DNA from 3 places in the Erwinia psychrophila genome. Region 3 is predicted to be linked to each of the others. Evidence: predicted binding sites of a transcription regulator. Region 3 holds the regulator's gene; each other region holds the start of a gene.
The links. The regulator PurR, encoded in region 3, represses purine synthesis genes. The targets are predictions, from matches to a motif close to CANGCAAACGTTTGCNTG.
Positions count from the first base shown of each region.

Region 1: a site for PurR is predicted at 6,543-6,560, ahead of purL (phosphoribosylformylglycinamidine synthase). Genes of this name have one in related genera too.
Region 2: a site for PurR is predicted at 6,316-6,333, ahead of AAH446_RS12940 (NCS2 family permease). Genes of this name have one in related genera too.

Region 1 covers NZ_JBCHVB010000006.1:158,705-169,200, reverse strand. The annotation lists gene AAH446_RS15260 (glycosyltransferase family 8 protein) at 1-302, opposite strand, end outside; gene AAH446_RS15255 (MurR/RpiR family transcriptional regulator) at 395-1,234, opposite strand; gene murQ (N-acetylmuramic acid 6-phosphate etherase) at 1,412-2,329, shown strand; gene AAH446_RS15245 (PTS transporter subunit EIIC) at 2,333-3,688, shown strand; gene yfhb (phosphatidylglycerophosphatase C) at 3,692-4,330, shown strand; gene tadA (tRNA adenosine(34) deaminase TadA) at 4,371-4,889, shown strand; gene mltF (membrane-bound lytic murein transglycosylase MltF) at 4,921-6,378, opposite strand; gene purL (phosphoribosylformylglycinamidine synthase) at 6,648-10,496, shown strand, end outside.
Region 2 covers NZ_JBCHVB010000004.1:399,154-409,649, forward strand. The annotation lists gene AAH446_RS12915 (4'-phosphopantetheinyl transferase family protein) at 400-1,125, shown strand; gene AAH446_RS19775 (Tn3 family transposase) at 1,551-1,859, opposite strand; gene AAH446_RS12925 (helix-turn-helix transcriptional regulator) at 2,252-2,929, opposite strand; gene AAH446_RS12930 (SDR family NAD(P)-dependent oxidoreductase) at 3,160-3,909, opposite strand; partial or broken gene AAH446_RS12935 (Tn3 family transposase) at 4,185-4,375, shown strand; gene AAH446_RS12940 (NCS2 family permease) at 4,924-6,234, opposite strand; gene yieH (6-phosphogluconate phosphatase) at 6,441-7,103, shown strand; gene AAH446_RS12950 (MFS transporter) at 7,188-8,423, opposite strand; gene phoU (phosphate signaling complex protein PhoU) at 8,539-9,273, opposite strand; gene pstB (phosphate ABC transporter ATP-binding protein PstB) at 9,294-10,064, opposite strand; gene pstA (phosphate ABC transporter permease PstA) at 10,108-10,496, opposite strand, start outside.
Region 3 covers NZ_JBCHVB010000001.1:594,095-604,590, forward strand. The annotation lists gene AAH446_RS02655 (aldo/keto reductase) at 78-974, opposite strand; gene AAH446_RS02660 (DUF1289 domain-containing protein) at 1,115-1,354, opposite strand; gene AAH446_RS02665 (TetR/AcrR family transcriptional regulator) at 1,526-2,122, shown strand; gene nemA (alkene reductase) at 2,165-3,268, shown strand; gene gloA (lactoylglutathione lyase) at 3,424-3,831, shown strand; gene rnt (ribonuclease T) at 3,934-4,587, shown strand; gene AAH446_RS02685 (Grx4 family monothiol glutaredoxin) at 4,687-5,025, opposite strand; gene AAH446_RS02690 (C40 family peptidase) at 5,395-6,222, shown strand; gene cydH (cytochrome bd-I oxidase subunit CydH) at 6,264-6,353, opposite strand; gene purR (HTH-type transcriptional repressor PurR) at 6,648-7,673, shown strand; gene punR (DNA-binding transcriptional activator PunR) at 7,730-8,641, opposite strand; gene punC (purine nucleoside transporter PunC) at 8,754-9,938, shown strand; gene cfa (cyclopropane fatty acyl phospholipid synthase) at 10,233-10,496, shown strand, end outside.

The sequences.
Region 1 (10,496 bases), on a different contig from region 3:
GAAATTTGGTGCACCGTTAAGGAGTGTCCCGTACCGGTTAAAGTTGCAGTCAACTTATCATTAATAGCGCTAACATCTTCGTCCGTGATTAAATGAAAGCTGAATAATTGCTCCGCAGCATTGTCCAGGATCGATTGCATAGCAATACAGGCATGACGTAGGAAGTCGCCATCGACCCCAAAGACAATATGTTTCAGATCAGACTGTGCGGTGAAAGAGGCATTGTCAACTATCACCTGCTTCTTCAGGCTTCTTGCAAGAAATGCTTCGTCGATAATTTCGTTGAAACTCCCTGCGTTCATGTTAAGCATCCAGATAGCCTGTTATGTAAAGCGTGGAAGTATAATCAATCACTTTCATGGTGAGCAATATATTTGCTTGTAATGAATACCCACTACACCAGTTTTTTCACCAGCGCTTCGCTGTGGCGAATATGGGTGGAGGCGCGTTCCGGATCGTGTTGCACCAGCGCCATAAAAAGCAGATCCGTCAGGGTAAATTGCGCGGTAGTGGAGGAGATCGCCGCGCTGCGGGTTGTCTGCTCTTCCGCCACCGTATAGAGGCAGTAGGTGGCGCACTGTTGCAGCGTATTCGGCGTAAAGCCGGTGAAGGCGAGTACGCTGGCACCCGCCCGCTGGGCTTCCTGCGCCGCAAGGTTAATTTCCCTGCGTTCGCCGGTATAAGAGATGGCTAACAGCAGGTCACCGACGCTCAGAGCCTGTACGCTGGCTAACAGGGCATGCATATCCTGTTCTGCAACCGCGCTCATCCCGATTTTCATCAGCTTCCAGGAAAAATCTTTTGCCACCAGGCCTGATGCACCTATACCCACCAGCACTATACGGTTAGCGGTTCTCAGGAGCCGGAGAGTTTCCAGCAGCATCTCTTCGCTGTTGATATCCAGGGTGGCCCGAATGGCGGACTGTTTTTCCGTCAGCAGCTTTTCGCCCACCATTTTCAACGGATCGTCACTGAGGATCAGATTGTGTACGGTAATGGCATCCCTGTCCGCCAGCGACTCGCTGAGGGCCAGCTTCAGCGCCGGGAAGCCTTTATAACCGAGCTTTTGAGCGAATTTCACCACGCTGGACTGACTGACGCCCGACTCCTCAGCGAGCTTTTGTGAACTCAGATGACGGGCGCGATCCGGCTGGGACAGCAAAAAATCAGCCAGCCTGCGCTCGTTTAAAGCCAGGCGAGGATAAAGCTGGCGAATACGTAACAGTGAGCTCATCAGGCAATTTCTCCCGTTGGTGATGCAACATCCTGAATTATCAGGACTGATAATAGCTTGCTGGCGCGACGGCGGTAAACTTAACGCCGCTTTTATCACATTCCATGATGAAAGTCGGTTATTTCCCCTGCCAAATGAATATAATATTCCTCTTGTTACTTTTTTTAAGAATTTTTTATTCAAAAGGCGAAAAGTATGCACCTTGGTTCACTGATTTCTGAAACACGTAACGCCGACACCCTGGATCTGGACAGCCTCACCACGCTCGAAATGGTGACCAGATTCAACGATCAGGACGCGATGGTGGCTGACGCTGTCCGCGCGACGCTGCCGGCAGTGGCAAAAGCCGTTGATGCGGCCGCGCTTTCGCTGTCACAGGGCGGAAGACTTATTTATATGGGTGCCGGCACCAGCGGCCGGCTGGGCGTGCTGGATGCTTCTGAATGTCCTCCCACGTTCGGCGTCCCACATGGCCTTGTGGTGGGGGTGATTGCCGGCGGACCGGGCGCGCTGCTGAAAGCGGTGGAAGGGGCGGAAGATGATGAAAGTCTTGGCGTCAGGGATTTGCAGGCGCTGAACCTGACCCACAGCGACATGGTGGTGGGGCTGGCGGCGTCAGGACGAACGCCTTACGTCATTGGCGCGCTGCGCTTTGCCCGACAAAAGGGCTGCCGTACCGCCGCCATCTCCTGTAATCCTGATTCACCCATCGCCCGGGAGGCGGATATCGCCATCTCGCCCGTCGTCGGGCCGGAGGCGCTGACCGGCTCAACCCGCCTTAAGTCAGGCACCGCGCAGAAGCTTGTGCTCAATATGATCTCGACCAGCGCGATGGTCAAAATCGGTAAGGTTTATCAGAACCTGATGGTGGACATGCAGGCCACTAACGTGAAGCTGATCGATCGTGCCTGCCGGATGGTTTGCCAGGCAACGGGCTGTACGGCAGAAGAAGCGAAACGCGCCCTGAGTCAGACGGACCAGGCCGTCAAGCCCGCCATCCTGATGATACTGAGCGGCATGACGGCGGCACAGGCGCAAAAGCGGCTGGAAAAACATAAAGGGTTTCTGCGGGCGGCGCTTGAAGACAGAGGATAAGCCATGGATAACGCTAAACGTCTGGCAAGTGAATTACTGAAAGGTATCGGTGGGGCCGGGAATATCATCAGGCTGGAAAATTGTATGACCCGCGTAAGGGTGGAAGTCAGCGATGACAGCCAGCTTGATGTGGAAAAAATGCGTTTGCTTGAGGGAATGAAAGGCTACGTCAGGCAGGGAGATCAGCATCAGTTTATTGTCGGCCCTGGCGCGTCGGCAAAAGTGGTGGACGCGATGCGCAGCCTGATGGCGGCACAGCCAGCAGCGGCAGATATCAGCGCCACTAAAGCCGCCACGAAGAAAAAATATAAGGCGCCGATGAGCGACGCGCTCCGCCAGCTGGCGAATGTCTTTATTCCGCTGATCCCGGCATTTATCGCTTCGGGCCTGATTACGGGCATTATTAATATCCTCAGACGGCCCGATATCGTGGGTGACTTTGCCAGCCAGTATCCTAATGCGCTTGGACTGGCTGCCATTTTTGGCAGCGCCATTTTTACCATTATGAATATCCTGGTCGGCGTGAATACCGCTAAAGTTTTCGGCGGGTCCACCGCGCTGGGCGGGGTGATGGCAGGGATTCTCTCCAGTCCGGCGCTGGCGCAGATTACCCTGTTTGGCGAAGCCTTGCAGCCAGGCAGGGGCGGCGTGATCGCCGTGCTGCTGGTGGTAGCCATGATGTGCTGGATCGAAAAAAGGCTGCGCGAATGGCTTCCAGAGTCTGTTGAGCTGATCCTTAACCCGCTTCTGACTACACTGATAACTGCAACGGTCGCAATCGTCGCGCTGCAACCGCTGGGCGGCGTGATCTCCGATGCGATCGCTCATGGCGCATCTCTCGCTATCGATCGCGGCGGCATAGCGGTCGGCGCGGTACTGGCGGGCACTTTTCTGCCGCTGGTATTAACCGGGCTGCATCAGGGTATGGTGCCGATCCACGTTGAACTGGTACAGGCGCATGGCGTTAATGCCCTGCTGCCGATTCTGGCGATGGCGGGTGTGGGGCAGGTGGGTGCCTCGCTGGCCGTACTGCTGAAAACCCGGAACGCCCGGCTGAAAAAACTGGTCCGGGGGGCGTTACCCGTCGGGATTCTGGGGGTGGGCGAACCGCTGATCTTTGGCGTCACCCTGCCGCTGGGCAAACCTTTTATTGCGGCCTGTCTTGGCGGTGCTGTGGGCGGGGCGGTAATCAGTTCTGCCAAAGTGGCAACGGTGATTACCTTTGGTATTTCCGGTTTGCCACTGGCGCTCACTATCATCTCTGGTAAGGTTATGCTTTATCTGGCAGGTTGGCTGACAGCTGTTATCTGCGGTTTTCTGTTTGCCTGGTTTATGGGCTTCAACGACCCCGAGGAGTAATGTTTGACTACTGGTAAGGAACGTCGTGTGGTGTTTTTCGATCTGGACGGCACGCTTCATCAGCAGGATATGTTTGGCACCTTTATGCGTTACCTTCTCTGGCGCCAACCACTGAACCTGCTGCTGGTGCTGCCAGTTCTGCCGATCGTGGGCGCCGGACTGTTAATTAAGGGACGGGCCGCGCGCTGGCCGATGAGCCTGCTGCTATGGTCGATTACCTTTGGACACAGCGAGGCGAGCCTGCGGGCGCGTGAAGCCTCTTTTGCCGCCTGGTTTCGTCAGCGGGTAACCGCTTTTCCGGTTGTTCAGCAGCGGCTGACGGACTATCTCAATAGCTCTGACGCTGACGTCTGGCTGATCACCGGTTCGCCGCAGCCTCTGGTCGAGCAGGTCTACTTCGATTCGGCTTTTCTTCCCCGCGTGAAGCTGATCGCCAGCCAGATGAAACGTGGTTTCGGTGGGCGGGTATTGGCGGTACGCTGCCTGGGTCATGAAAAAGTGGCGCGTCTTGAGGAGCAAATCGGGACGCCGCTGCAGCTCTATAGCGGATACAGCGACAGTAAGCAGGATAACCCGCTGCTCTTTTTCTGCCAGCACCGCTGGCGGGTCACGCCGCGCGGAGATCTGCAACAGCTTGAGTAAACGGGTATACTGCCCCGCGTTTTTTTAGCTGGAGACTCAGGTGAGCACGACCCCTAATGATGAATTCTGGATGCGCCACGCGCTGATGCTGGCTCGCAGGGCCTGGGAAGAAGGTGAAGTACCCGTCGGCGCTGTCCTGGTGCAGGGCGATCGCGTCATAGGCGAAGGCTGGAACCGGCCTATCGGGCATCACGATCCCACGGCGCATGCGGAAATTATGGCGCTGCGGCAGGGCGGTAAAGTGCTTGAAAATTACCGTCTGCTGGACACCACGCTCTATGTCACGCTGGAACCCTGCGTTATGTGTGCGGGTGCCATGGTGCATGGCAGAATAGACCGGCTGGTTTATGGCGCAAAAGATGAGAAAACGGGGGCGGCTGGTTCGCTGCTTGATGTGCTGGGGCATCCCGGCATGAACCATCAGGTGGCTATTGACCAGGGCGTGCTGGCCGGGGAGTGCGCGGCCATGCTCAGCGATTTCTTCCGGCACCGTCGGGCGGAAAAAAAGGCGCTGCGTGATAAACAACGTCAGGCGGCGTCTGATTCAGCTTCCGGATAGTTCAGAAGGGGCGAACCTCGTCCCTTCTGGATCAGTTCAGCGCAATCTCCGGTTTGACGGTAGGATAGCCGTTGCCCAGCTCTGCTTCCAGCGCCGCCTGCTGGGCCAGTTTACGTTCCTGATCCTGTAAATAGCCGACCAGGCTTAGCTGGTAAATCCGGATGTTTTCCACATAGTTATAGGCTTCGTGGCCCCGCGCGTAGCCATACCGGGTTTTGCTGTAATAGCGTTTCTGGCTCAGCATTGGCAGCCGCTGCTTAACGTCTGCCCAGCTGTCGGGATTGCCTTTCTGTCTGGCCGTCAGCGTACGCACATCAAGCATATGCGCATAGCCCATGTTGTAGGCCGCCAGCGCAAACCAGATACGCTCATCTTCAGGAACGGTATCTGGCACTTTCTCCATCATCCGCGTCAGATACTCACTGCCGCCGCGAATGCTCTGCTCGGGATCGGTCCGGTCGGTGACGTCCAGGCTTTCAGCCGTGTTTCGCGTCAGCATCATCATACCGCGCACCCCGGTAGGGGAGGTTGCCTGCGGATTCCAGTGCGACTCCTGGTAAGAGATGGCGGCAAGCAGACGCCAGTCAATCTTACTGGCATATTTTTCGAACAGCGGCCGGATAGCGGGCAATGTACTGTCAATAGCGCGCAAAAAAGTGCGGGTATCGACGTAATCGAACGTCCCAAGATGACCCAGATACTTCTCTTCCAGCCGCGCTAAAATGCCTTCTTCGCCCATCTGATTAAAGTAGTCGAGGAGCGCCGCGTTCAGGCTGTCATCTTCAGTCCGTTGCATATACCAGGTGACCGGCTCTTCATCGGTAATGTCGAAGGCCACCGCCAGCTGTGGATGAATGCGCTGGAGCAGGGCAATAGACAGGGAATCGCCGACCGTGTAGTCGAGCTTGCCATCCGCCACCGCCTCCAGCAGCGCATTAGGGCTCTGATCGGTAGATATCGCCCAGTCGAGATCGGGATACTGATTCTGCTTGATGCTGCGTAGCGTGGAGAGATAGGCGGAGTCAGAGGCCACCGTCAGCCGTCCAGTCAGATCGCCCAGGCTCTTCGGACGCGGCTTGCCCATCCGGTAGACGAGCTGCTGCGAAACGGAATAATAAGTCGGGCCGGTACGAAAACGTGACAGGCGATCGCCGCTATAGAGTAATCCCGCCGCCAGCACGTCAGCTCTGTCATCTTCCAGATCGTCAAACAGCTCGCTCAGGTTCTGACGGACGGTCACTTCCAGCTTAACGCCCAGATAATCGGCGAAACGCTTTGCCAGCTCGTAATCCATACCGGCCGGCGCTTTATTAATTGTGTAGTAGGTCAGCGATGAAGTCAGCGTGCTGATGCGCAGCACTCCCCGCGATTTTATCTGTTCTAACTGGTCCTGCGAGCTACTATACCAGGGGATCGCAGGCCACAGTGCCAGCGAGAGCAGCACGGTGATAAGCCCAATAAACAGATAATTAAATTTCAGGCGTTTCAAATAGTTATCTCTCAATTGCTCTCAGGTTTCTGTCTGTAACGGCAGTATTTGTGATCTTTATTGGATCCTGAGCGTGGGGCATTTTGCGCAACTCATCCCCCCGGTGCAACTGAATTCATGCCGGATTGTGCGATTTTAAGCCAATTCCGCTGGTTGATAAATTCTGCGCAAACGGTTTCGTAACGGGTGGGGATTCTCTATAATACCGCCGCTTTCCCTGTTGCGCCCAAAGAAGCGTCGCCCGGCGCTTCGAAGACGAGAGATCTTTGATGATGGAAATTCTGCGTGGTTCGCCCGCTCTGTCGGCATTTCGTGTTACTAAATTGCTGGCCCGCTTTCAGGACGCTCACCTGCCGGTGAGTGACATTTACGCTGAGTATGTCCATTTTGCCGAGGTCAGCGCGCCCCTTTCCGATGCGGAAAAAGCCCGCCTGGCGCGCCTGCTGAAATATGGCCCCTCTCTCGCCGGACATGCGCCTGAAGGGCGCCTGCTGCTGGTCACGCCCCGCCCAGGCACCCTCTCTCCGTGGTCATCCAAAGCCACCGATATTGCGCACAACTGCGACCTGCCGCAGGTCAAACGCCTTGAGCGTGGCCTGGCCTTTTATGTCAAAGCGCCACAGATGACGGAAGCGCAGTGGGGGGAACTCGCTACCTTGCTGCACGATCGCATGATGGAGGTGGTTCTGACCGACTTCTCGCAGGCAGAGCAGCTGTTTGCGCACCATCAGCCAGCACCGCTGCAAAGCGTGAATCTGCTGGGCGAAGGCCGGGAGGCGCTGGTTGAGGCTAACCGCAAGCTGGGCCTGGCGCTGGCCGATGATGAAATCGACTATCTGCAGGCGGCGTTTGAAAAACTTGGGCGCAACCCGAACGACATTGAGCTTTATATGTTTGCTCAGGCGAACTCAGAGCACTGTCGTCATAAAATCTTCAACGCCGACTGGATCATCGACGGTGAAGCGCAGCCGAAATCGCTGTTCAAAATGATCAAAAATACCTTCGAGAAGACGCCCGATTACGTGCTCTCCGCCTATAAAGATAATGCGGCGGTCATGGAAGGCTCTCAGGTTGGTCGTTTTTATGCTGACGCCGACAAGGGCCAGTATGATTTCCATCAGGAGGAGGCGCATATCCTGATGAAGGTGGAAACCCATAACCATCCCACCGCCATCTCCCCATGGCCGGGCGCGGCAACCGGCTCCGGCGGTGAAATCCGCGATGAAGGCGCAACGGGCCGTGGTGCCAAACCCAAGGCCGGACTGACAGGATTCTCCGTGTCTAACCTGCGTATTCCCGGCTTCGAGCAGCCCTGGGAAGAGGATTTCGGCAAGCCGGATCGTATCGTGACCGCACTCGATATCATGACGGAAGGTCCGCTGGGTGGCGCAGCCTTTAACAATGAGTTCGGGCGTCCAGCCCTGACTGGCTATTTCCGTACCTATGAAGAGCGGGTTAACAGCCATAACGGCGTTGAGCTGCGCGGCTATCATAAGCCCGTGATGCTTGCGGGGGGCCTGGGCAACATCCGTGCCGATCATGTTCAGAAAGGCGAAATTACGCTGGGCGCGAAGCTTATCGTTCTCGGCGGTCCGGCAATGAACATTGGTCTGGGCGGCGGGGCAGCCTCCTCTATGGCGTCCGGTCAGTCCGATGCTGACCTGGATTTTGCCTCCGTGCAGCGCGACAACCCGGAAATGGAGCGTCGCTGCCAGGAAGTAATCGATCGCTGCTGGCAGCTGGGCGAAGAGAACCCGATTCTCTTTATCCACGATGTGGGTGCGGGCGGGCTTTCCAACGCGATGCCCGAGCTGGTGAGCGACGGTCATCGCGGCGGCCGTTTCAACCTGCGTGACATTCTCAATGATGAACCCGGCATGAGTCCGCTTGAGATCTGGTGTAATGAATCTCAGGAGCGCTACGTGCTGGCCGTTTCGCCTGACAAACTGGCGCAGTTTGACGCGCTCTGCAAGCGTGAGCGCGCGCCTTATGCCGTGATTGGCGAAGCGACCGAAGAGATGCATCTGTCTCTCACTGACAGCCACTTCGATAACAAACCTATCGATATGCCGCTTGATGTGCTGCTGGGCAAAACGCCGAAAATGACCCGCGATGTCAGCACGCTGCAGGCAAAAGGTGAGGCGCTGGATCGCGATGGCATTACGCTTGAAGATGCCGTTAAGCGCGTACTGCATCTTCCGGCCGTCGCTGAGAAAACCTTCCTGATTACCATTGGCGACCGCTCGGTAACCGGTATGGTTGCCCGCGATCAGATGGTTGGCCCCTGGCAGATCCCGGTTGCGGACTGTGCCGTCACAACCGCCAGCCTGGACAGCTATTACGGTGAGGCGATGTCGCTGGGTGAACGTGCGCCGGTTGCGCTCCTCGATTTTGCCGCCTCTGGCCGTCTGGCAGTGGGCGAGGCGTTGACCAATATCGCCGCCACGCAGATCGGCTCGCTCAAACGCATCAAGCTTTCCGCTAACTGGATGGCCGCTGCGGGCCATCCGGGTGAGGATGCCGGACTTTATGAGGCCGTGAAGGCCGTGGGTGAAGAACTTTGCCCGGCGCTGGGCATCACTATTCCGGTCGGCAAAGACTCTATGTCGATGAAGACCCGCTGGCAGCAGGGCGCTGAACAGCGTGAGATGACCTCACCGCTGTCGCTGGTGATCACCGCGTTTGCCCGTGTGGAAGATGTACGCCGTACCGTCACGCCGGAACTGAAGCCGCAGGAAGATAACGCGCTGCTGCTGATCGATCTGGGCAAAGGCGTTAACGCGCTCGGCGCAACCGCCCTCTCACAGGTCTACCGTCAGCTCGGTGACAAACCCGCAGACGTTCGCGATGTGCAGCAGCTGGCTGGCTTCTTTAACGCGATGCAGACGCTGGTGGCAGATGACAAGCTGCTGGCCTACCACGACCGCTCTGATGGCGGACTGCTGGTGACGCTGGCTGAGATGGCCTTTGCCGGTCACTGTGGCATTGAAGCGGATATCGCCGCCCTGGGCAGCGATCCCCTTGCCGCGCTGTTTAATGAAGAGCTGGGTGCCGTCATTCAGGTTGCGGCAGCGGATCGGGCAGAAGTTGAAGCGGTATTTGTCGCTAACGGCCTTGCTGACTGCGTGCATTTCCTTGGGCGTGCCCAACGCGGCGATCGTTTTGTGATTACCGCAGGGGATAATGCGGTATACAGCGAAAGCCGTACCACGCTGCGTACCTGGTGGGCGGAAACGACCTGGCAAATGCAGCGCCTGCGTGATAACCCTGCCTGCGCCGATCAGGAACATGAGGCGAAGAAAAACGATCGCGATCCCGGCCTGAACGTGGCATTGACCTTCAAACCTGAAGAGGATATTGCGGCTCCCTTTATCGCAACCGGCGCGCGGCCTAAAGTGGCCGTGCTGCGTGAGCAGGGCGTTAACTCGCATGTTGAGATGGCGGCGGCATTCCACCGCGCCGGATTCGAGGCGGTTGATGTGCATATGAGCGATCTGCTTGCAGGGCGTCGCGGGCTGGAAGATTTTCAGACGCTGGTGGCCTGTGGCGGCTTCTCTTACGGTGACGTACTGGGCGCCGGCGAGGGCTGGGCTAAATCCATCCTGTTTAACGCTCGCGTGCGCCATGAGTTTGAAACCTTTTTCCACCGTCCGCAAACGCTGGCGCTTGGCGTCTGTAACGGCTGTCAGATGATGTCGAACCTGCGCGAGCTGATCCCGGGAAGCGAAGCCTGGCCCCGCTTTGTCCGTAACCAGTCAGAGCGCTTTGAAGCCCGCTTCAGCCTTGTGGAGATCGCCGCCAGCCCCTCACTGATGCTGGATGGCATGCAGGGCTCACGGATGCCCATCGCCGTTTCCCACGGTGAAGGCTTCGTCGAAGTTCGTGATGACGCTCACCTGGCGACGCTTGAAAGCAAAGGTCTGGTCGCACTGCGCTACGTGGATAACTTCGGTAAAGTCACGCAGCAGTATCCGGCCAACCCGAACGGCTCGCCGAACGGTATTACCGCCGTTACCAACGAAAGCGGTCGCGTCACCATTATGATGCCGCACCCGGAGCGGGTATTCCGTACGGTCAGCAACTCATGGCATCCGGAAGGATGGGGTGAAGACAGCCCA
Region 2 (10,496 bases), on a different contig from region 3:
ATGTAGCCACCTGGCCACAGGTATATATACCACAGACCCTATGACCGGCAGCCTTATGCAGATAAGCCTCTTTCTGGTAAAAACACCGGCTTTATCGTTTAACTTTGAAAATTCTCAGATAAGACAAGAGAGCAGCCTGAGCTTTGTTGTCTCGCAGTACACAAGGGAAAATTAAAGATAAGCAATCATTATAATTTATTAAAAACCCAGACAGTAAACTAAACCCGCTCCTTATATCAATTGACCCCCACTTCTCTTATTTATAAATACCACCTGCCTGCCTGGGCGATACGCCATCATTCTGAAAAAACCCATATTGATGTAAAGGTGGGTGAAAGTTGCTAAGAAAATTCTTACAATAATCGGGCTAATTTCCCGACCATTATCATGGAGTGACAGATGGCCAGTCATTTTGCACGGTGGACCCTGAACCACACTCTGGTACCCGCGCGACACCTTCCCGACCCGGTGGTTAATCTCGCCAGCAGCCTGCCTGAAAAGCGCCGGGCTCGCTATCTTGCCTCACGGGTTGTACTGGCAGCGCTGATGCAGCAGATCTATGGCATAGCCGTCCTGCCTGAAATTACCATGAGCAGCAATGGACGCCCCTGCTTTGCTGACCCTGAGCTACCCGACTTCAGCATCGCCTATGCGGGCAATATTGTGGGTGTTCTGCTGGCAGACGAGGAGGGTCACGGCGGCCTGGGGATGGAGTTTGTGCGCGCTCACAGCCGGCAGGCGATTGAGCAGCTGGCCAGTGGGCTTTCCTCAGGCGAAAAGGCCTGGATTCGGGCGCAGGCCGATCCTTACGAAGCTGCCACCCAGCTCTGGGCTATCCGGCAAAGCGTGCTGAAATTATCGGATAAAGCAGACCACGGTACGCATACGCTGCGGCTGCTACCGGCATCTGGCCGTCTGCGGTCGCAGGCCTTTCCTGATACTCAGGCCATTTCTGACGTGGAAGATCTGCTGGTCTGGTCCTGCGCATTTTCTCGCGGCAGCGATCGGCTGCACCTTTGGGATTATGATGGCAGGGTGCTGGAAAGACGGTATGAACTGCTGACCGCCTCGCAGCATGTGGGACCACAAGTGCTGCGGCTGACCAGTCTGCCGCTGGAAAAATGAACATCCTTCCTGGGTATGAACCGTTTTTTGCGACCTCCCCCTGCCAGATGAATATTCCCGCTTTTCTGCACGTACTGGCCACGGCATTCCAGCGTCAGCCTGACCACGAGCCACGCTTTTGTTAAAATTAACGCTCACGTCTGGATACGATAAAGGGGCAGTCTGGAGATCTAAAATTATTGTACGTTACGGCTATTTTTTGCAATTTTTGATTTTAGCTGGCCTCAGCCGGCGAAACTTACCGGTGGCCGGTTACTTTTCCAGTTATAATCGCCAGTCAGTTTATTATGCTCCCAGCTAACCGCGACAAATGCGACAAATGCGACAGTAACTGCTCGTTGATCTGTAGCCCCTTACGCTTCAGGGCATCAACTGCTTTTTCCATATACAGGTATTCCAGAGGGAGATCGCAGCCTTCAGCTGCGTCAATCCGCTGGCGCGACAGCTCTGATTCCCGGTTTCCGGTCCTTTATTTCTCGCAGCCGGTGCATGAATACCGCACGCGCCAGCGCGTTACGGGCTTTGTCTTTATTCAGTCCTGCCTGAACCGGCCGACACAGTGCCAGATCGCCGAACCCGCCGGGCATGCACAGAGTTCGCTCTATGCGGTCAATTCTCTCAGTGCTTTGGCAAGTCCCTTCTGCCTGGGGTAGCTGGCAAGCTTTTTCAGCATCAGGGTTTCCCTGCTTTATCGACGTCGCTAATAGAGGCAGAAAAAGCGGATTACGCCTCACTGGCCTACCAGGGTGTAGCAACTTCAATACCCAGAAAAAATACTCTCAGGGGAAACCGGAGCGGTTGAGAATATAGCATTAGCCTTGCTGCATAAAAAAACGCTGAATACTATGGCATTCGAACCAGATTAGCATTCAGCGTGCAATATCATTACAGATATAAAATCAACAAAACCGAAAGATGTGTTAATAAACGACACATAATTAAAATTACAGACTCTCATAAATTATTTATTATTTTTTTATATTCCCCTGGTATTGCGTTTGCTTCGATGAAGAGACATTACTTACCTCAGTTCTTCAACATGCTCAGGGTAATATTAATAAACGGAACAATCAAACACCAAAAAATAGAAACCTATGAGTTCTCATAGGTCATGAAACTTAACACATCACATAACCATTTGAAAAGGAAAGTTTTCATGATAGCCGCGCTCAATGCAAACCTCTATAAGATTAGCTGTTGAGTCAGAGTGGAATTTTAATTTAATATTCCGTAAATAATAATCATAGTTTGCAAGTGACATATTCATGATGTCTGCAATTCTTTTCCTTCTCATCCCCTTAAGGATAAAAAACAGCACTCTGGCCTCATTAGCAGTAAGATTTACCCCCCGGTATGCGGACACTTTCAGATACTTTGATTTTCCGGTAACGTTAGAAAAATCAAAAGCGCCTTTCATAATAACAGCAGTAGCCAGCGTTCCTGCAGGATGCCCATTTTTATTATAAATAATCTCTTTGGATGTGTGCAAATAGGCCTTAACCACCCCAGGCAACGGTTCAAGGACATTATAATTTTCGCCGGATAGAATAGCACTCTCATGATTGATATAAATATCACCTCTTTCAGCCCAGGGCATATCCGAATCATTTAATCCCTGTAGCTTATAAGGGTGCACCCCTGAGAAACGGCTAAACACTGTGTTAGAGGCCACAAAGCGGTGGTTCAAATCCTTCACAAGGATAATCCCGCCCCCGGCATTGATTAAGGGGTTGTCCATATAGGATTCAATCGTTGGCGCAGGAATTTGCTCCTCACGGGTGAAAGATCGTTTTCCCTTTTCCATAAAAAAGCCCCTCCAGTGGGATTTTGTTGCTTTGTCACCTTTGTGGGTATCAGCCTCCTGCTCTACCACCGTTGTAGAAAACCTTGCAGACAACTGAAAGGCAGATCAACCCGACATCGGTTTACTCTGCCTCAATCCAGACGATGAGAGATATCGACAATGTGGATTCCACGGCGATGGTTGCTTTAAAGTCCGCTTCATGCAGCGGACTCACAGCATCAGAATTCGTTCTAACCAACCGAGTACCCGCCATCAACTGTAATAATTTGTCCTATGATGGATCGAGCGGCATCAGAAGCGAGGAATAAAGCCGTGGCGGCAATCTCCCCAGTTGTGGCTATCCGCCCGGTAGGCATTCTGCTGAGAAATTCTGCTTTCGCTTCCTCATTCCGACCCACAAAGCGATCAAACATATCAGTCTCTACAGGGCCAGGCGCAATTGCATTCACCCTGACGCCTTTAGCTGCAACTTCAAGTGCTGCAGAGCGTGTAAGCCCATTGACCGCATGTTTACTGGCAGCATATACGCTTGCTCCAGGGATCCCAACCAATCCTGCCTGGGAGGAAATATTGATTAAGCTACCGGCTCCCTGCTTGCTCATAACCGGCAAAGCATGCTTCATTACAAGCTGTGTCCCCAGGACGTTTGTATCAAATACCTGGTGAAAGTCTTCGACGGTAGTTCGATCATGTGGCGCAGGCTGGCCTTCTGTTCCCGCACTGTTAATTAATGTGTCAATCCTTCCGTATATTTGACAGGCTTTTTCTATTAAAGCGGCGACTTGCTCTTCAATCACAATATCAGCGAGTACAAAGTGGCTCTGGGAATGAATGTTTCTCAACGCCTCTTGTAGTTTTTCGCCTCTTTTGGCATTTCTACCGGAAAATATTACGTTATAACCGTTATTCGCAAACTGACGACAGCACTCTTCGCCAATTCCGGAAAGGGCTCCTGTTATTACAACTGTTTTTGCTGACATTTGGAAATCCTCAAGATAGTTTGTAAACACCTGCCTGTAGCGGATTGCTACTCATATCGTAAGTGGGGAATTACAGCTGAAAAGACTACACCCTCTTAATTATAAAAGGCAACCGGGAAAAACAGCGTTGTCATAATGTCTCATCGCTGAGGCCTGTACTGCATGAATATTCTGTCATTCATTCGCCAGTTTTAATGGTCATCCTCCCTGGTAATGCCTGGGGTATACAATATTCTGCGCCGCTCATTATTAAGCAAGGCTGGTACGGCGATTCTGCATTGCGTCGCAGAGTTCAGGCCGGACTGAACAAAGCAGCAGTCCGGAATACACTTGCCCAGGCTATCTTCATGCATCGCCCTACGAAATAAGGCTTCGCGATCTGGGAATTACTCAGATTTATCGCGCCAGCGGATTGTCATTGATTACCGTCGCGATCGCATTATGGAATAATGTATACAGAAAACGCCTGTAACTTCTAAAAAATGCTGTATCTCAATAAAAAATTATTGTCCCACCAGGAGCACATTAATTTAATGGGAATCTGTATCTGGAGAAAAAATAAAAAACCGGCTGGGGGAGAGGAATATAACAATGTCATGGCCATGGACAGTGAAAGGATGACTTGTAATCCAAACCCAGCTCTGCGCTTAGTTTTTCAAATGTTGTTTCCCATGATTGTTCATCGTTTGATGACAGTGCGCTGGCAATATCGATTACAGTTTTTTATTTCATTTTTCATTTCAAGCCACCATTACCCGGTATCTTAACGCCTGGAATTTTCCACAGCGTAGGAACTACAACTTGCTCTGTCCCACTATAATATGATGAGAAAGCAAACGTTCAGGCAAAGAAAGCCTGGTGCCCCATGGTGGGTAAGATCGAAAAACGACCAGCGACGTCTGAAGAGGCTTGAGGGAAAGAGAAGGATTGCGCATCAGAGAGGCCGTACAGCGGCTGAAGCAAGCGGGAAAGAACTTCCCGCTTCAGGAAAAGTCCGGCAGTAACCGGGAACGGTTATGCGTCGATAAAGGCGATCTTCGCCACAAACAGCAGCGCTACCACAACCACGCAGCCACTAATCTCACGCCAGCGGCCTGTGCCTGCCTTCATCACACAATAGGAGATAAAGCCCAGCGCAATCCCTTCCGTGATAGAAAAGCTGAAGGGCATCATGGCGGCAGTGACAAACGCCGGTACCGCTTCGGTCAGGTCGTCCCATTTCACGCGCGCCAGGCTTGAGGTCATCAGGACGCCGACGTAAATCAGCGCGCCTGCCGCCGCATAGGGTGGCACCATGCCCGCCAGCGGGGAAAGGAACATCACCAGCAGGAACAAAACCCCCGTAACCACGGCAACCAGACCAGTACGGCCGCCGACGGAAACGCCGGAAGAGCTCTCAATGTAGGCAGTGACGGAAGAAGTCCCGATGTAGGAGCCGGCAACGGAGCTGATGCTGTCCACATACAGCGCCTGCTTCATTCGTGGGAAAGTGCCTTTTTCATCCGCCAGCCCGGCCTTATCCGTCACGCCAATCAGCGTCCCCGAAGAGTCAAACAGGTTAACCAGCATAAAGGAGAAGATGATTCCGGCCATGCCGAGATTCAGTGAACCCGCCAGATCGACCTCTCCCACCACGGATGTGATACCTGTCGGTATGGAGAAGACCCCGCCGAACTGCACGTCACCAATCGCCAGCGCGATCAGCGTGGTCACCACAATCGATACCAGTACGGCGATATGAATATTGCGTGAAGCAAGAATCGCGATAATAAAGAAGCCCAGCGCCCCCAGCAGTACGCTGTGAGAGGAAAGATCGCCGACGGCCACCAGCGTATCTTTATTAGCTACCACGATGCCGGCATTTTTCAGGCCGATCATCGCAATCAGCAGGCCGATACCCGCAGAGATCCCCACCCGCAGGCTGACCGGAATATTGGCAATCATCCAGTAGCGCACGCGGAAGATCGTCAGCAGCAGCAGCCCGACGGCACCCCAGAAGATGGCGCCCATACCCACCTGCCAGGAAATGCCCATGGCACCAACCACCACAAAAGCGAAGAAGGCGTTCAGCCCCATCGCCGGTGCCAGCGCGACCGGCAGATTTGCGACCAGCCCCATCAGGATACTGCCGAAAGCGGCGATCAGGCAGGTAGTAACAAACACCGCCTGGGTGTTCATGCCCGCCACACCGAGAATTTGCGGGTTCACAAAGACGATGTAGACCATCGTCAGAAAAGTAGTGAAGCCCGCGACCACTTCTGTTCGGGCCGTCGTGCCGTGTTCATGCAGTTTAAAGACCCGTTGCAACAGACCAGTGTTATTCATTGTGTGTATCCAAAACGGAGAAAAGTTAACGACCGCTATCCTAACCTAAAAATTTGTTTTTGCCAGACGGCGTTATTAATTTTCGCAACCGATTGCCTGCTTTTGTCGTTCAGTCGCGACCGCTAAGGGTAATTGACATTTCCTCATCGCAATTCAGCGGTAAAGCAGTAAAGTGGGAGAACACGGCAAAAATGGAGAAGCGCTGCATGACGGTTGAATGTGTCTTTTTTGATTGTGACGGAACGCTGGTAGACAGCGAGTTGCTCTGTACCCAGGCCTATGTAAACACCTTTGCGCGGTTTGGCGCTGAGCTCTCACTTCAGGAGATGTTTGAAAAATATAAGGGCGTTAAGCTTTATGACATTATCGCCGACGTTTGCGCACGCCATCAGCTGACTGTCCCGGTCGAGGTTTTGGAACCGGCCTACCGTAAGGAAGTCGCTCGCCTGTTCGATCTTGAACTGAAGCCGATCGCCGGCGCCCGCGAGCTGCTTGACCAGATGAATGTGCCTGTTTGCGTGGTGTCCAACGGCACCGTGGGCAAAATGCAGCACTCGCTGGGTCTGACCGGTATGCTGGGCTTTTTTGATGACCGGTTGTACAGCGGCTACGATATTAACAGCTGGAAGCCGGAGCCTGAGCTGATGCACCATGCGGCCAGTCAGATGGGCGTTCCTCTTGAAAACTGCATTCTGGTCGATGATTCCGAAGCTGGCGCGAAAGCGGGTATTGCTGCGGGAATCCCGGTTTTTTACTACTGTGCCGATGCGCACAATAAGCCTCTTGAGCATCCTCTGGTGACCGTATTCGATGATATGGCCCAGTTGCCTGCGCTGTGGCGGGAAAAAGGCTGGATGCTAACCCGCTAGTCCTTTCAGCGCGGCGAAAAAGCGAAGAGAGATCGGCGGCGGCAGGTATCAAACCCTGTACCTGCCGCCGCAAAGGCTACACAGTCAGCCGATTGCGCCCAGCCGATCCTCATCACCTTCTGTTTTTGGCAGAAGAAACAGCGTGGCGAAAATATCCAGCAGGTAAATCAGCGCCAGCAGCGTAATGGCCGCCGCAAACGAGATTTTCGCAGCCAGCAGGCCAATGACCAGCGGACCGAAGCCCCCCACGCCACGCCCCAGATTAAACAGGACATTTTGCGCGGTGGCGCGGACCTGGACGGGATAGGTATCAGAAATCAGGGCGCCATAGCCGCCAATCATCCCGTTCACAAACATACCCATCAGCGCGCCGGTAAAGAGCATCACGGTGGGATCGCGTAGCTGGGCGTAAACGATCACCATCACCACCGCCCCGAACTGATAAAACAGAAAAATTTTCCAGCGGGCGAACCGATCCGCCAGCACGCCAAACAGCCAGATGCCAAAGGTCATACCGACCACCGTTACCGCCGTCCACAGGCCAGATTTGGTCAGCGAAAAACCGAAATTGGCGGAGAGGTAGCTGGGCATCCAGATCATCAGGCCGTAATAGCCGAAGTTCTGCACGGAGCAGAGGATAAAGATGCCCAGGCTGGCTTTCGCCGTTGCGGCATCATGGAAGAGCAGTTTGATCCTCGCAGTAAAAGCGAGGCGCTGCTGTTTTTCGCTCTGTCGGGTAAAGGCTTCCGGCTCACCCAGCCCCCGGCGGATAGCAAAGGAAACCAGTGCAGGCAGCAGCCCCACCAGAAACATACCGCGCCAGCCGATCACGTTCAGCAGCAGCGGCGTAATCAGTGCCGCCAGCAGCACGCCCAGCTGCCAGCCCATACCGACCCATGCCGAGGCGCGGTTGCGTTTGTTAGCAGGCCAGGACTCGGCAATCAGCGCCATACCGATCCCGAACTCGCCCCCCAGCCCCACGCCTGCCAGCGTGCGGTAGATCAGCAAATCCCAGTATCCCTGCGCGATGGCGCAAAGCCCGGTAAACACGGAAAACATCAGGATGGTGAACGTCAGCACGCGGATGCGTCCGAAACGGTCGCTGAGATGACCAAAGATAATGCCGCCGATCACCGCGCCGATCAGCGTCCAGGTCACCAGCGAACCCGCCTGAGAAGAGTCCAGCGCCAGCGAGACGCTGATGGCCGGCAGCATGAAGCCAAGAATGAGCAGATCGAAACCATCCATGGCGTAACCGCTGACGGCCGCCAGCATCGCCTTGCCCGGCGTGGCGCCCTTTTGCGGCGTCTTGAGAGTCATGCGCGTTTCCTGTCGAAAAAAAATGTGCGCCAAGTATAAATTTGCGGAGAGTCACATTCCAACGGAAAAACGCGGGCGGGAAAAAGCAGGCCGGGATCTCCCGGCCAGGCAGGGATCAGGCAGGATTACTGCCGTCCGTATCGCCGGTCAGCAGCTTATCTAACTGGTCGCCGCCAACATGGCGGAAGTCCTGACCCTTCACGAAATAGAAGATAATTTCGCAGATATTCTGGCAGCGATCGCCAATGCGCTCAATGGCGCGCGCGCAGAAGAGCGCGGTCAGCACGCTGGGAATGGTTCGCGGATCTTCCATCATATGAGTCATCAGCTGGCGCACGATGCCTTCATATTCCTGGTCGACTTTTTTATCTTCCCGGTAAATTTCAATGGCGGCGTTCAGGTCCATACGCGCAAACGCATCCAGCACGTCATGCAGCATCTGAATGGTATGGTGACCCAGAGACTCCAGGCTTACCAGCAGCGGCTGATGATGCTGCCCAAATTTTTCCAGCGCGGTGCGGCTGATTTTCTCCGCCACGTCGCCGATACGCTCCAGCTCCGAGATGGTCTTGATGATCGCCATCACCAGACGTAAATCGCTGGCGGCTGGCTGGCGCTTGGCGATGATGCGCACACAGGCTTCATCGATCGACACCTCCATCATATTGACCTTCTGGTCACCGTCGATCACCAGTTTTGCCAGTTCGCCATCCCGGTTATGCATGGCGGTAATGGCGTCGGTCAGCTGCTGTTCAACCATTCCCCCCATCGTCATCACCTGGGTACGGATATGCTCCAGCTCGGCGTTGAACTGCCCGGAGATATGTTTATTCAGATTCAGGTTATCCATGATGTTCTCTCCCGGTCAGATCAACCGTAGCGGCCAGTAATATAGTCTTCGGTCTGTTTCTGGTGCGGCTTGGTAAACAGCGTGTCAGTATCGCTGAATTCGATCAGCTCGCCCAGATACATAAAGGCCGTGTGATCGGAGCAGCGCGCGGCCTGCTGCATATTATGCGTAACGATCACGACGGTGTAATCCTGTTTCAGCTCGGTGATCAGCTCTTCAATGCGGCCGGTTGAGATTGGATCCAGCGCCGAACAAGGTTCATCCAGCAGCAACACCTCCGGGCGAATCGCAATGCCGCGGGCAATACAGAGACGCTGCTGCTGTCCGCCAGAAAGGCTGTAGCCGCTCTGGTGAAGTTTATCTTTGGTTTCGTTCCACAGCGCCGCTTTCGTCAGCGCCCACTGTACCCGCTCGTCCATATCGGCCCGGGAGAGCTTTTCAAACAGGCGCACGCCGAAGGCGATGTTGTCATAAATCGACATCGGGAACGGCGTGGGCTTCTGAAACACCATGCCAACACGGGCGCGCAGCAGGGCAATATCCTGGCTGTCGGTGAGAATATTTTCACCGTCGAGCAGAATTTCACCCTCGGCGCGCTGCTCCGGATAAAGAGAAAACATCTTATTAAACGTACGCAGCAGGGTGGACTTCCCGCAGCCCGACGGGCCGATGAACGCCGTCACCTGATTCTTGTTAATATTCAGGTTAATGTTCTTCAGCGCATGGAACTTGCCATAGTAGAAGTTCAAATCACGAACCTGAATCATATTACTGGACGTGTTGTCAGCCATTCTCGTTCTCGCTTATTCGCGCCGCCGCAGCCGCGCTTCTCAATTAATGTTTACTCTTGGCAAAAATCACGCGCGCCAGAATATTCAGCAGCAACACGCAGACGGTAATCAGCAGCACGCCCGCCCAGGCCAGGCTTTGCCATTCGGCAAACGGGCTCATGGCGAATTTGAAGATGGTTACCGGCAGGTTTGCCAGCGGCTGCATCATGTCGGTACTCCAGAACTGATTGGAGAGCGAAGTAAACAGCAGCGGGGCGGTTTCACCCGCGATACGCGCAATCGCCAGCAGCACACCCGTCAGGATGCCCGATATCGACGCTTTTAAGGTGATTGCCGAAATCATTTTCCACTGCGGCGTACCCAGCGCATAGGCCGCTTCACGCAGGCTGTCCGGCACCAGTTTCAGCATATTCTCCGTGGTCCGGATAACGA
Region 3 (10,496 bases):
TTCATTTTATTCCCGGAGCTTTAAGCCTGGTCATTTTCAGAGAAAATGCCTGATAAAACGTTAAGGCTGACGGATCTTTACGGAACGTCGTAGCCGAGCGCCGCTTTACGGATGCGGAACCACTGCTGGCGGGAGAGTTCGATACGGGTGGCATCAACCGCCGTCCGGACGCGGTCAATTTTGCCTGAGCCAATCACCGGCAGCGGTCGGGAAGGCAGGCGCATAATCCAGGCATAAACCACCTGTTCAATATTTTCTGCGCCCGTTTCATCCCTGACGGCTTCCAGTTCATTACGCAGCGGGCCGTATTCCGCTTCGCTGAAGAGCCGGCCGCCGCCAAGGCAGGACCAGGCCATGGGCCGGATGCGCAACTGCTGGCACTGATCGAGGGTGCCATCCAGCAGCAGGGGCTGATGCAGCGGGGAGATTTCAACCTGATTGGTGGCAAGCGTAAACGGCAGGCGGGACTGCAGCAGAGAAAACTGCGCCGGCGTAAAGTTGGATACGCCGAAGTGCCTGACCTTCCCGCTCTGATGCAGATGGGTAAAGGCCTGCGCGATTTCATCCGCATCCATCAGCGGGTCGGGGCGGTGGATCAATAGCAGATCGAGGTAGTCGGTCGAGAAATGACGGAGTGAATTCTCCGCGCTCTTTTCGATATGGGCAGCCTCGGTAATATAGTGACCGATTGCGTTACCTGGCTCTGCCGTTGTGGCGATGCCACATTTCGTCACCAGCTCCAGACGCTGGCGGAGCGAAGGCGCAAGCTTAAGCGCCTTGCCAAACTCCGCTTCGCAAAGATAGTCGCCGTAGATATCCGCATGATCCGTTGTGGTAATGCCCAGTTCCAGATGCTGTTCAATAAAGGTGACCAGCTGCTGCGGCGTGAATGCCCAGCTCATCAGCCGCCAGTAGCCCATCACCATTTCTGAAAATTCCGGCCCCTGTGGCGCAATAGGCAAACGTTGCAGCATAAAAATTCCTTAATTATTCTGATTAACTCTCTGAAAACGGGAGACAACCTCCCCGTATCGGTAGGCTGATTATGACAGCGGGCAAGCGGGAAAGCTTGCGGGAATGTGAACCGCGAAGGTATTTTGCGAAGCCGCGCAGATCAGAACAGAGAAGGCTGCTCGGGTTCATCGGGCAGATTGGGTTTGCCGGCACGCTGGAGCCGCAGATAGCGCTGACGACACAGCCGCAGTACCTCCCGCTTCTGCGCATCGCTAAAGCGCATCCAGTTAAAGCGTTCATCGCGGCTGCGCAGACAGCCCCGGCAGTAGCCTTTTTCGTCAGACTGGCAAATCCCCCGACAGGGACTGGGTACGGGAAAAAACTCTAGTTGTTCTGCCACCGTCGCTCCTGATGCATAGACTGACTTCAATTGAAGATCGCATGTCACGCCTTGGCAAGTCTGAAAGCAGATTAATTAGCGCTTTTGTTATAAAGTGACGCACTAAGCAGAATGTGCCACGACTATTGGGGTGATTTGTATCAGACCGATCGGTCTGTTAAGGTAACCGTCATGAAAACGACCCGACAGGATACGCGAGAACACATTCTGATTACCGGCGAAAAGCTCTGCGTGCATCGCGGCTTTACCGGAATGGGATTAATCGAGTTACTGAAAGTGGCTGAAGTGCCGAAAGGCTCTTTCTACTACTATTTCGCCTCCAAGGAGGCGTTCGGCGTCGCAATGCTGGAGCGCTATTTTGCCCTCTACCATCAAAGGTTCAGCACGTATCTGGCTGACCACCAGGGAGAGCAGCGCCAGCGCATTCTGGATTACTATCAGCAGTCGATCACCGCTTTCTGCCAGGATCACGCTTTCTCAGGTTGTCTCTCAGTTAAGCTTTCTGGGGAGGTGTGCGATCTGTCAGAAGCAATGCGCAGTGCGCTGGATGCAGGCTCAAAAGCGCTGATTGCTACGCTAACTGCCGCTATTGAGCGCGCGGCGCGTCAGGGAACGGTCAGGCTGCCCGAAAAGGCTGCCTCCGCCTGCGCCCAGAATATTTATATGCTTTGGCTTGGTGCCAGCCTGCAAAGTAAAATCTCCCGCGATATCATGCCGTTGAATAGCGCATGGCAGGAGATTAACCGGATGCTGCCAGCGCCACTTTAAAAAAAACAGTCTGACTAGAAGACCGGTCTACCAGGAGATATTATGGAACTCAAAAAGCTTTTTACCCCGCTGAAAACGGGCGCGATTACCGTGCCGAACCGCATATTTATGGCACCGCTTACCCGCCTGCGCAGCATTGAACCGGGTGACGTTCCAACGCCAATGATGGGCGAATATTACCGTCAGCGCGCTACCGCCGGGCTGATTATTACCGAAGCGACACAGATTTCTGCCCAGGCAAAGGGCTACGCTGGCGCGCCGGGCCTGCACTCATCCGAACAGATTTCGGCATGGAAAAGTATTAACGAAGGTATCCATCAGGAAGGCGGCCACAGCGCGGTGCAGCTATGGCATACCGGTCGTATTTCCCATACCAGCGTGCAGCCTGAAGGCAAAGCGCCCGTATCAGCCTCAGCGATCAACGCTGAAACCCGTACCTCCCTGCGTGACGAGAAAGGCCAGGCCATTCGTGAAGCCACCTCCACGCCTCGTGCGCTGGAGCTGAATGAAATTGCAGAGGTGGTCAATGATTTTCGTCAGGCGGTCATCAACGCCCGCGAAGCCGATTTCGATCTGGTGGAACTTCACTCGGCGCACGGCTATCTGATTCATCAGTTCCTCTCGCCCGCATCTAACCAGCGTACCGACGCCTATGGCGGCAGCATTGAGAACCGCACCCGCTTTGCGCTTGAGGTGGTTGACGCGGCTATCGACGGCTGGAGCGCCGATCGCATCGGTATCCGTATCTCCCCTCTGGGGCCGTTCAACGGGCTGGACAATGGTGAAGATCAGGAAGAAGCCGCGCTCTACTTCATTGGCGAACTGGCGCGCCGTAATCTGGCCTTCCTGCATATCTCTGAACCGGACTGGGCGGGCGGCAAGCCTTACAGCGACGCGTTCCGCAAAGCTATCCGCGCCGTCTACCCTGGCGTGATTATTGGTGCCGGCGCCTATACGGCAGAAAAAGCGGAAACGCTGATTGAGCAGGGTTTGATCGATGCCGTGGCCTTTGGACGCGCCTATATCGCCAATCCGGATCTCGTCGAGCGTATACGCATCAACGCGCCGCTGAATGAGCCACAGCCTCAATCCTTCTATGGCGGTAGCGATAAAGGTTATACGGACTATGCGACGCTGGCGGACTAACCGACGTCAGGTTTCTCAAAGGCTGCGCGTGCGCAGCCTTTTTGATCCACGGGATAAACGGCTGAAAGCCTGGGGTTAACGCCCAGCAAAATCAACGCTATACTTAATTTTTCGTTATCGGACGATGACGTTACACAGAAACAGAAGAGGATGTTATGCGCTTACTTCACACCATGCTTCGCGTTGGCGATCTGCAACGCTCCGTCGATTTTTACACCAAAGTTTTAGGTATGCGTCTGCTGCGTACCAGTGAGAATGCCGAATATAAATATACGCTGGCCTTTGTTGGTTATACCGAAGAGAGCGAAGGCGCGGTTATCGAACTGACCTATAACTGGGGCGTGGAGAGCTACAACCTTGGCGACGCTTATGGTCACATCGCGCTGGGCGTGGATGACGTGGCGGCAACCTGCGATCGTATCCGTAAAGATGGCGGCAACGTCACCCGTGAAGCGGGCCCGGTTAAGGGCGGAAGCACTATTATCGCTTTTGTGGAAGATCCGGACGGCTATAAAATCGAACTGATTGAAAACAAGCAGGCTGGTCACGGCCTCGGCAACTGATTTTAAGGGTGCTTCCGGCACCCTTCTCCCTTTTTCCCCTGCTGCATCCCCCGCTGAAATTTGCCATAATACGCCCTGCTTTTTTTCGCCTGTGAGATCCTGATGTCTGAACCGAACGAACTTAACGCCCTCAGTAGCCGTTTTCGCGGTTTTTATCCGGTAGTAATTGATGTGGAAACCGCCGGTTTTGACGCTAAAACGAACGCGTTACTGGAAGTGGCCGCTGTCACCCTGAAGATGACCGACGATGGCTGGCTGGAAAAAGATGAAACGCTGCATTTCCACGTTGAGCCGTTTGAAGGATCCGTTCTGCAGCCCGAAGCCCTTGCGTTCAACGGCATCGATCCCGCTAACCCGCTGCGCGGAGCCGTCAGCGAATATGACGCGCTGCATGCCATCTTCAAGCTGGTACGTAAGGGGATCAAAGATCGGGGCTGCAACCGCGCCATCATGGTTGCTCATAACGCGACTTTCGATCTTAATTTTATGAACGCCGCCGCAGAACGCGCTGGCCTGAAGCGTAACCCTTTCCACCCTTTTGTGACTTTTGATACCGCCGCGCTCAGCGGCCTGGTGCTGGGACAGACCGTTCTGGCGAAGGCCTGCCTTGCCGCCGGGATGCCTTTTGACAGCAGCCAGGCGCACTCCGCCCTTTATGACACGGTGCAGACCGCCGATCTGTTCTGTGAGCTGGTCAATCGCTGGAAACGCTTAGGCGGCTGGCCTCTGCCGATCGTGGAAAGCGACGCGCAGTAAGCTTCCGGTGGGTTAACGTCAAAAAAAACCCCACCTGTCGGTGGGGTTCATCAGCACTTCTCCACGGGGGAATATTCGCCCGTATCCTTTCAGGGCAGCTTATTCAGCCGCGTCAGAAGGATATTTCTGCGCCGTCTCTTTGATCAGCTGCTGCAGTTCGCCACGCTGATACATCTCAATAATGATATCGCAGCCACCGACCAGCTCACCGTCGATCCACAGCTGTGGGAATGTAGGCCAGTTGGCGTATTTAGGCAGCTCGGCACGAATTTCCGGATTTTGCAGGATATCAACGTAGGCAAAGCGCTCGCCGCAGCCGGAGAGTGCCTGTACGGCCTGGGCAGAGAAACCACAGCTTGGCAGCTTCGGTGAACCTTTCATGTAAAGCAGAATCGGGTTTTCTGCAATCTGGCGCTCGATTTTTTCAACAGTACTCATAAATGCCTTCCTTAAACGGATACTTCGTGTTTGTTTATTGTAGCGACTCTCTTCCTTTGTTGAAAACGACATTTTCATCAGCCGTAGCTGAGAGGGACAACGCGGAGCGCACAGCGAGAGACCAGGCTACTCTCTCGCGACGTAAGTCATCCCTGAATTCAGGCTCTGATAAGCGCTTTTTGATTATATAACAAGCTGATTTAGCGCGTTTTTTCGCTAATTATCGGTCTGGTATTATTGATACAAAAAAGCACTTACCCTTGCATAATAAGTTCGATTAGAATTGCCTGAATCCTCTGCCGCCGGGCAGATAGTGAAATTTGGCCAGGTTTCCGCCGCTGGCGGGAGCACAAACTGTTAACGGTAACGATGCGTTCACTCATCCTGCTTATCACGCTGGTCTGCAGCCAGCTATTTTTCAATCTGGCTCACGCCTCGCCGCACGCGTCGGTGAAGCCACATCAGCAGAATCTTGACGGAAAGAGTGTCCGCGATGAAGTTCGCCGCAAGCGGCGTCCACAGAAACCCGCTCTGGTCGGAAAAAGTAAAGCGGCCGACACCCTCCGCAGCCGTTCCTCCTCTCTGAAAAAGCACAAGCAGACGAAGCCCGCGGCGTCGCAAACTTCTCGCCAGAAAACCGCTAAAGCAGGCCTTAGAGTGACGTCGGCCAGCAAAAAAGCTGCGGCTAAAAGAGGCCGTACCCGCGCCAACTTATCCCATGCCGCGCAGATAACAACCGATAACGTTTCCGCTTCTCCACTCAGGCTCAGCAAAGCACATCGCGCCCGCTATCAGAAAGCGCGTCAGACCGCCATGAGCAAGCTGATGGGTCAGTTGGGTAAACCCTATATCCGGGGTGGCGCATCACCTGACACCGGCTTCGACTGTAGCGGTCTGGTCTGGTACGCCTATAAAGATCTGGTCAGGTTCAAAATTCCCCGCACGGCGAATGAAATGTACCATCTGCGCGACGCTGCCGCCGTAAAGCGCAGCGAGCTGGAAAAAGGCGATCTGGTGTTTTTCCGCATCACCGGGCGGGGTTCGGCCGATCACGTTGGCGTTTATCTGGGGAACGGCAAATTTATCCAGTCGCCCAGCACCGGCAAGGATATTCAGGTCAGTGCGCTGGGAGATAACTACTGGCGGCAGCATTATGTGGGCGCGCGTCGGGTAATGACGCCGGGAAGTATTCGCTAAGGTGGGATGTCGGGGCCTGGCGTAACGCAGGCCCCGTGAGCTTAGTGCATAACAGCGGTGAAGCTAAAGGCAATAATCATCAGCAGTGCGCCAACGGTAGTCAGCAGCGAATATTTCAAATCAGTATCCATTTCAGCCCTCAATACCCTTACAGTTAATAACGTCTTAGATTTTCCCACAGTTAACGGTAAAAATCTCGTTTTCTCACGCCGGCCTTGTTAGAATCCCACTTTCGTTGCGCAACGGAACGATTTTACGGACTCCAGGACGCGCAACAGCAGGCCCCGATTGTCTTCTTTCCTTCCTGACGTTACTGAATGATTTTAAAAAAACGCCCCCAGACGTCAGAAAGAGCGCCCGCGGCAGGCAAACGATTAACAATATACTTATCAGCGGATTAAGATAAGTGAAGGAGTAGCTATTTAATGGCAACAATTAAAGATGTGGCCAAACGCGCCGGTGTTTCCACCACCACGGTGTCCCACGTCATCAATAAAACCCGCTTTGTCGCCGATGAGACGCGGGAAGCCGTCTGGGATGCGATCAAGGCGCTGCACTATTCCCCCAGCGCGGTGGCACGCAGCCTGAAGGTGAATCACACCAAAACGATAGGCTTACTGGCTACGTCCAGCGAAGCGCCCTACTTTGCCGAAATTATTGAGGCGGTGGAGAATCGCTGCTTCGCCAAAGGCTATACGCTAATCCTTGGCAACGCCCATAACAATTTAGAGAAGCAGCAGGCTTACCTTTCCATGATGGCGCAAAAGCGCGTTGATGGCCTGCTGGTGATGTGTTCAGAATATCCTGATGAGCTGATTAAAATGCTCGAGGACAGCCGCAATATTCCTATGGTGGTGATGGACTGGGGCGAGTCCCGCGGCGATTTTACCGATACCGTGCAGGATAACGCCTTTGAGGGCGGTTACATGGTGGGACGCTATCTTATCGATCGCGGCCATCGCGATATCGGCGCGATCCCGGGTCAGCTGGAGCGTAATACCGGCGGCGGCCGCCACGCTGGTTTCCTCAAGGCGCTTGCTGAAGCGGGTATCACCCTTCGCGACGAATGGCTGGTTCAGGGCGATTTTGAGCCGGAATCTGGCTATCGCGCCATGCAGCAGATTCTCTCCGGCAAGCAGCGCCCTACCGCGGTTTTCTGCGGCGGTGACGTCATGGCGATGGGCGCGATCTGCGCAGCGGATGAAATGGGGTTACGGGTACCACAGGATGTGTCGGTCATTGGCTACGATAACGTGCGCAACGCCCGCTACTTTACTCCGGCCCTGACAACCGTCCATCAGCCCAAAGAACGGCTTGGCGAAACGGCCTTTGATATGCTGCTCGATCGCATCACCAGCAAGCGTGAAGAGTCACAAACCATTGAAGTGCATCCAAGCCTGATTGAACGCCGCTCCGTCGCTGACGGTCCCTTCGTCGACTATCGCCGCTAGATCGCTGCCGCATCCTGTTCTCCGGTACTGTCCGGTCAGCAGGATGCGGCCCTGCTTCAGGCTCCTTCACTCAGCCATTCCCCGTTAAGCGTCTCCGATTCCCCCAGATACTCCAGCAGCCAGTTCAGCGCGGGAGAAGCGTGCTGCTGTGACCAGCTGACGCAGCAGGGGCTGTCCGGGAAGGCGGCGGCGAGCGTAATTTCACTCAGCGCCCCGCTTTTCAGCAGCGGCCGGGCAAGATGTCCCGGCACCATCCCCACGCATAACCCCGCCAGCAGGCAGTCAAACGCGCTCTCCCAGTCCGGCACCACCAGCCTGCGCTGATTATCAAGCGTCCAGGTGGTTCTTTTCGGCAGTGCGCGGGAGGTGTCTTCCAGAACCAGTGAGGGCCACTCGCGGATTTCCTCTTCGCTCAGGGTGCCCGGACGCCCGGCCAGCGGATGCCCGGCCTGCACCACGCATCGCCAGTTCAGTGCCCCCATGTCACGGAAGGCAAAACGTCCGCCCACCGGAATGGCCTGGGTAGCGCCGATCGCCACATCCACACGGCCATCGGCCAGCGCATCCCAGACGCCGTTAAACACCTCTTCCGATAAATGCAGTTCCATATCGGGAAAATGACGGTAAAAATCGACCACCAGCTGGCGGGTTCTGCTGGGTTTTACAATCCGGTCAACCGCGATATTCAACTGCCCGCGCCAGCCGTTAGCGACCTGCTGACACTGCCGCCGGGTGGAAAGCATTTTTTTGATGACACTGCGCCCTTCCTGAATAAAAACCGCGCCCGCCGCGGTCAGCACTACATCGCGATGCCGCCGTTCAAACAGCGGTACGGCCAGCCACGCTTCCATTTGCCGTACGGTATAGCTTATCGCGGAGGGCACGCGGTGTAGCTCGCTGGCCGCCCCGGTAAAACTGCCGGTTCTGGCAACGGCATCAATCACTTCAAGAGAATGTTCAGACCACATATTTTGCCTGCAAATTTTTTGAACGCACTCCGCAAATATTAGCGTTTCACAATCCCTTTCGCACGGTATTACACTCTGCCGCGTTTCATCCATCACTATTAAGAGCAAAAACATGCCGTCAAAAGGATTCACCTTCTATCTCGCGATGCTGAGCATTGTGGGTTTTCTCGCGACCGATATGTATCTCCCCGCGTTTGGCGCGATGCAGGAGGATTTACACACCGAAGCCGGAGCGATCAGTGCCAGCCTGAGCCTGTTCCTCGCCGGTTTTGCCTGCGCGCAGCTTTTCTGGGGGCCTTTGTCTGACCGGATTGGCCGCAAACCTGTCCTGCTGATGGGCCTCGGGCTGTTTTCGCTTAGCTGTGGCGCGATGTGGTGGATCAGCGATGCGACGATGCTGCTGGTGCTGCGTTTTGTGCAGGCTATCGGGATTTGTGCCGCAGCCGTTAGCTGGCAGGCGCTGGTGGTGGACCGCTATCCCGCCGCGCAGGCAAACAAAGTCTTTGCCACTATTATGCCGCTGGTCGCGCTCTCGCCGGCACTTGCTCCCCTGCTTGGCGCATGGTTGCTCAACCACTTTAGCTGGCGGGCGATCTTCGTTGCGCTGCTGTTAATTTCTGTCGCTCTGCTGTTCTGTACGCTGTTCCTTGCCAGCGGACGCCGGGCTGCTTCCACAGCATCATCGGGCAAAAGCACCGGCTTTCTTACCCTGCTGAAATCACCGGCCTACAGCGGTAATGTGCTGATTTATGCAGCCTGTTCGGCCAGCTTCTTCGCGTGGCTGACCGGATCGCCGTTTATTCTTGCTTCCCTCGGCATGTCACCGGGCAGCATCGGTCTGAGCTATTTCCCCCAGACCCTTGCGTTCCTGACGGGCGGTTATGGCTGCCGTACGCTGTTAAAACGCCGGGAAGGCGCCGCTCTGCTTCCCTGGCTGCTCGGTATCTATAGTCTCAGCATTATCGCTTTCTTTATCGCTGCCCAGCAGACTTCGCCCTCCGTCTGGGGACTGCTGCTGCCGTTTTGCGGCATTGCGCTTGCTAACGGCGCGCTCTATCCGATTGTGGTATCCAATGCTCTGCTGCCCTTCCCGGAGGCGAGCGGTAAAGCCGCTGCGCTTCAGAATACGCTACAGCTCGGTTTGTGCTGCCTGGCCAGCCTGTTGATTTCCACCTTTATCGCCACGCCGCTCCTGACCAGCTCGCTGGTGATGCTGGCCACGGTTTTCCTGGCGCTGATGGGCTACGTTTTACAACGTGGGAAAGCCCACAGGGCGGTCTTGTCAGGCGCACACTAACTGGCTGAACTTATTCAGTTAGCAACCTAACGATTTAGGTTTGAATTATGCCTGGGGTGAGCATATACTCATTTCCAGGCTAATAATAATGATGCTATTTCCTTTTAAGACCTGACAGGGTAGTCAAAATTGTTTCCTGCGCGGCGTTCGTTGCGCAACTCTGCGGGCCTTCTTAATATACCTCTGTAACGTCGGATATCATCCGTACGGTAATTCCGTGCGGGTTCTCAAAATCCTGCAGAAATTGTCTATGCTTTTTCTCAGGTTTCAATCACACCGGGTGATGGAGAGACTATGAGTTCATCGTGTATAGAAGAAGTGGACCTGGCAGAAAACCACTGGTTCCAGATCGTCCAGGAAATGTTGCGCAAAGCGGATGTCACCGTAGGCGGCTCTCACCCCTGGGATATTCAGGTAACTAACCCCGATTTTTTTAAACGCGTTCTGCAGGAAGGCTCGCTGGGACTGGGCGAAAGCTATATGGATGGCTGGTGGGAATGTGAACGGCTGGATATGTTTTTCCACCGCGTGCTTGCCGCCAGACTCGATCAGGAACTT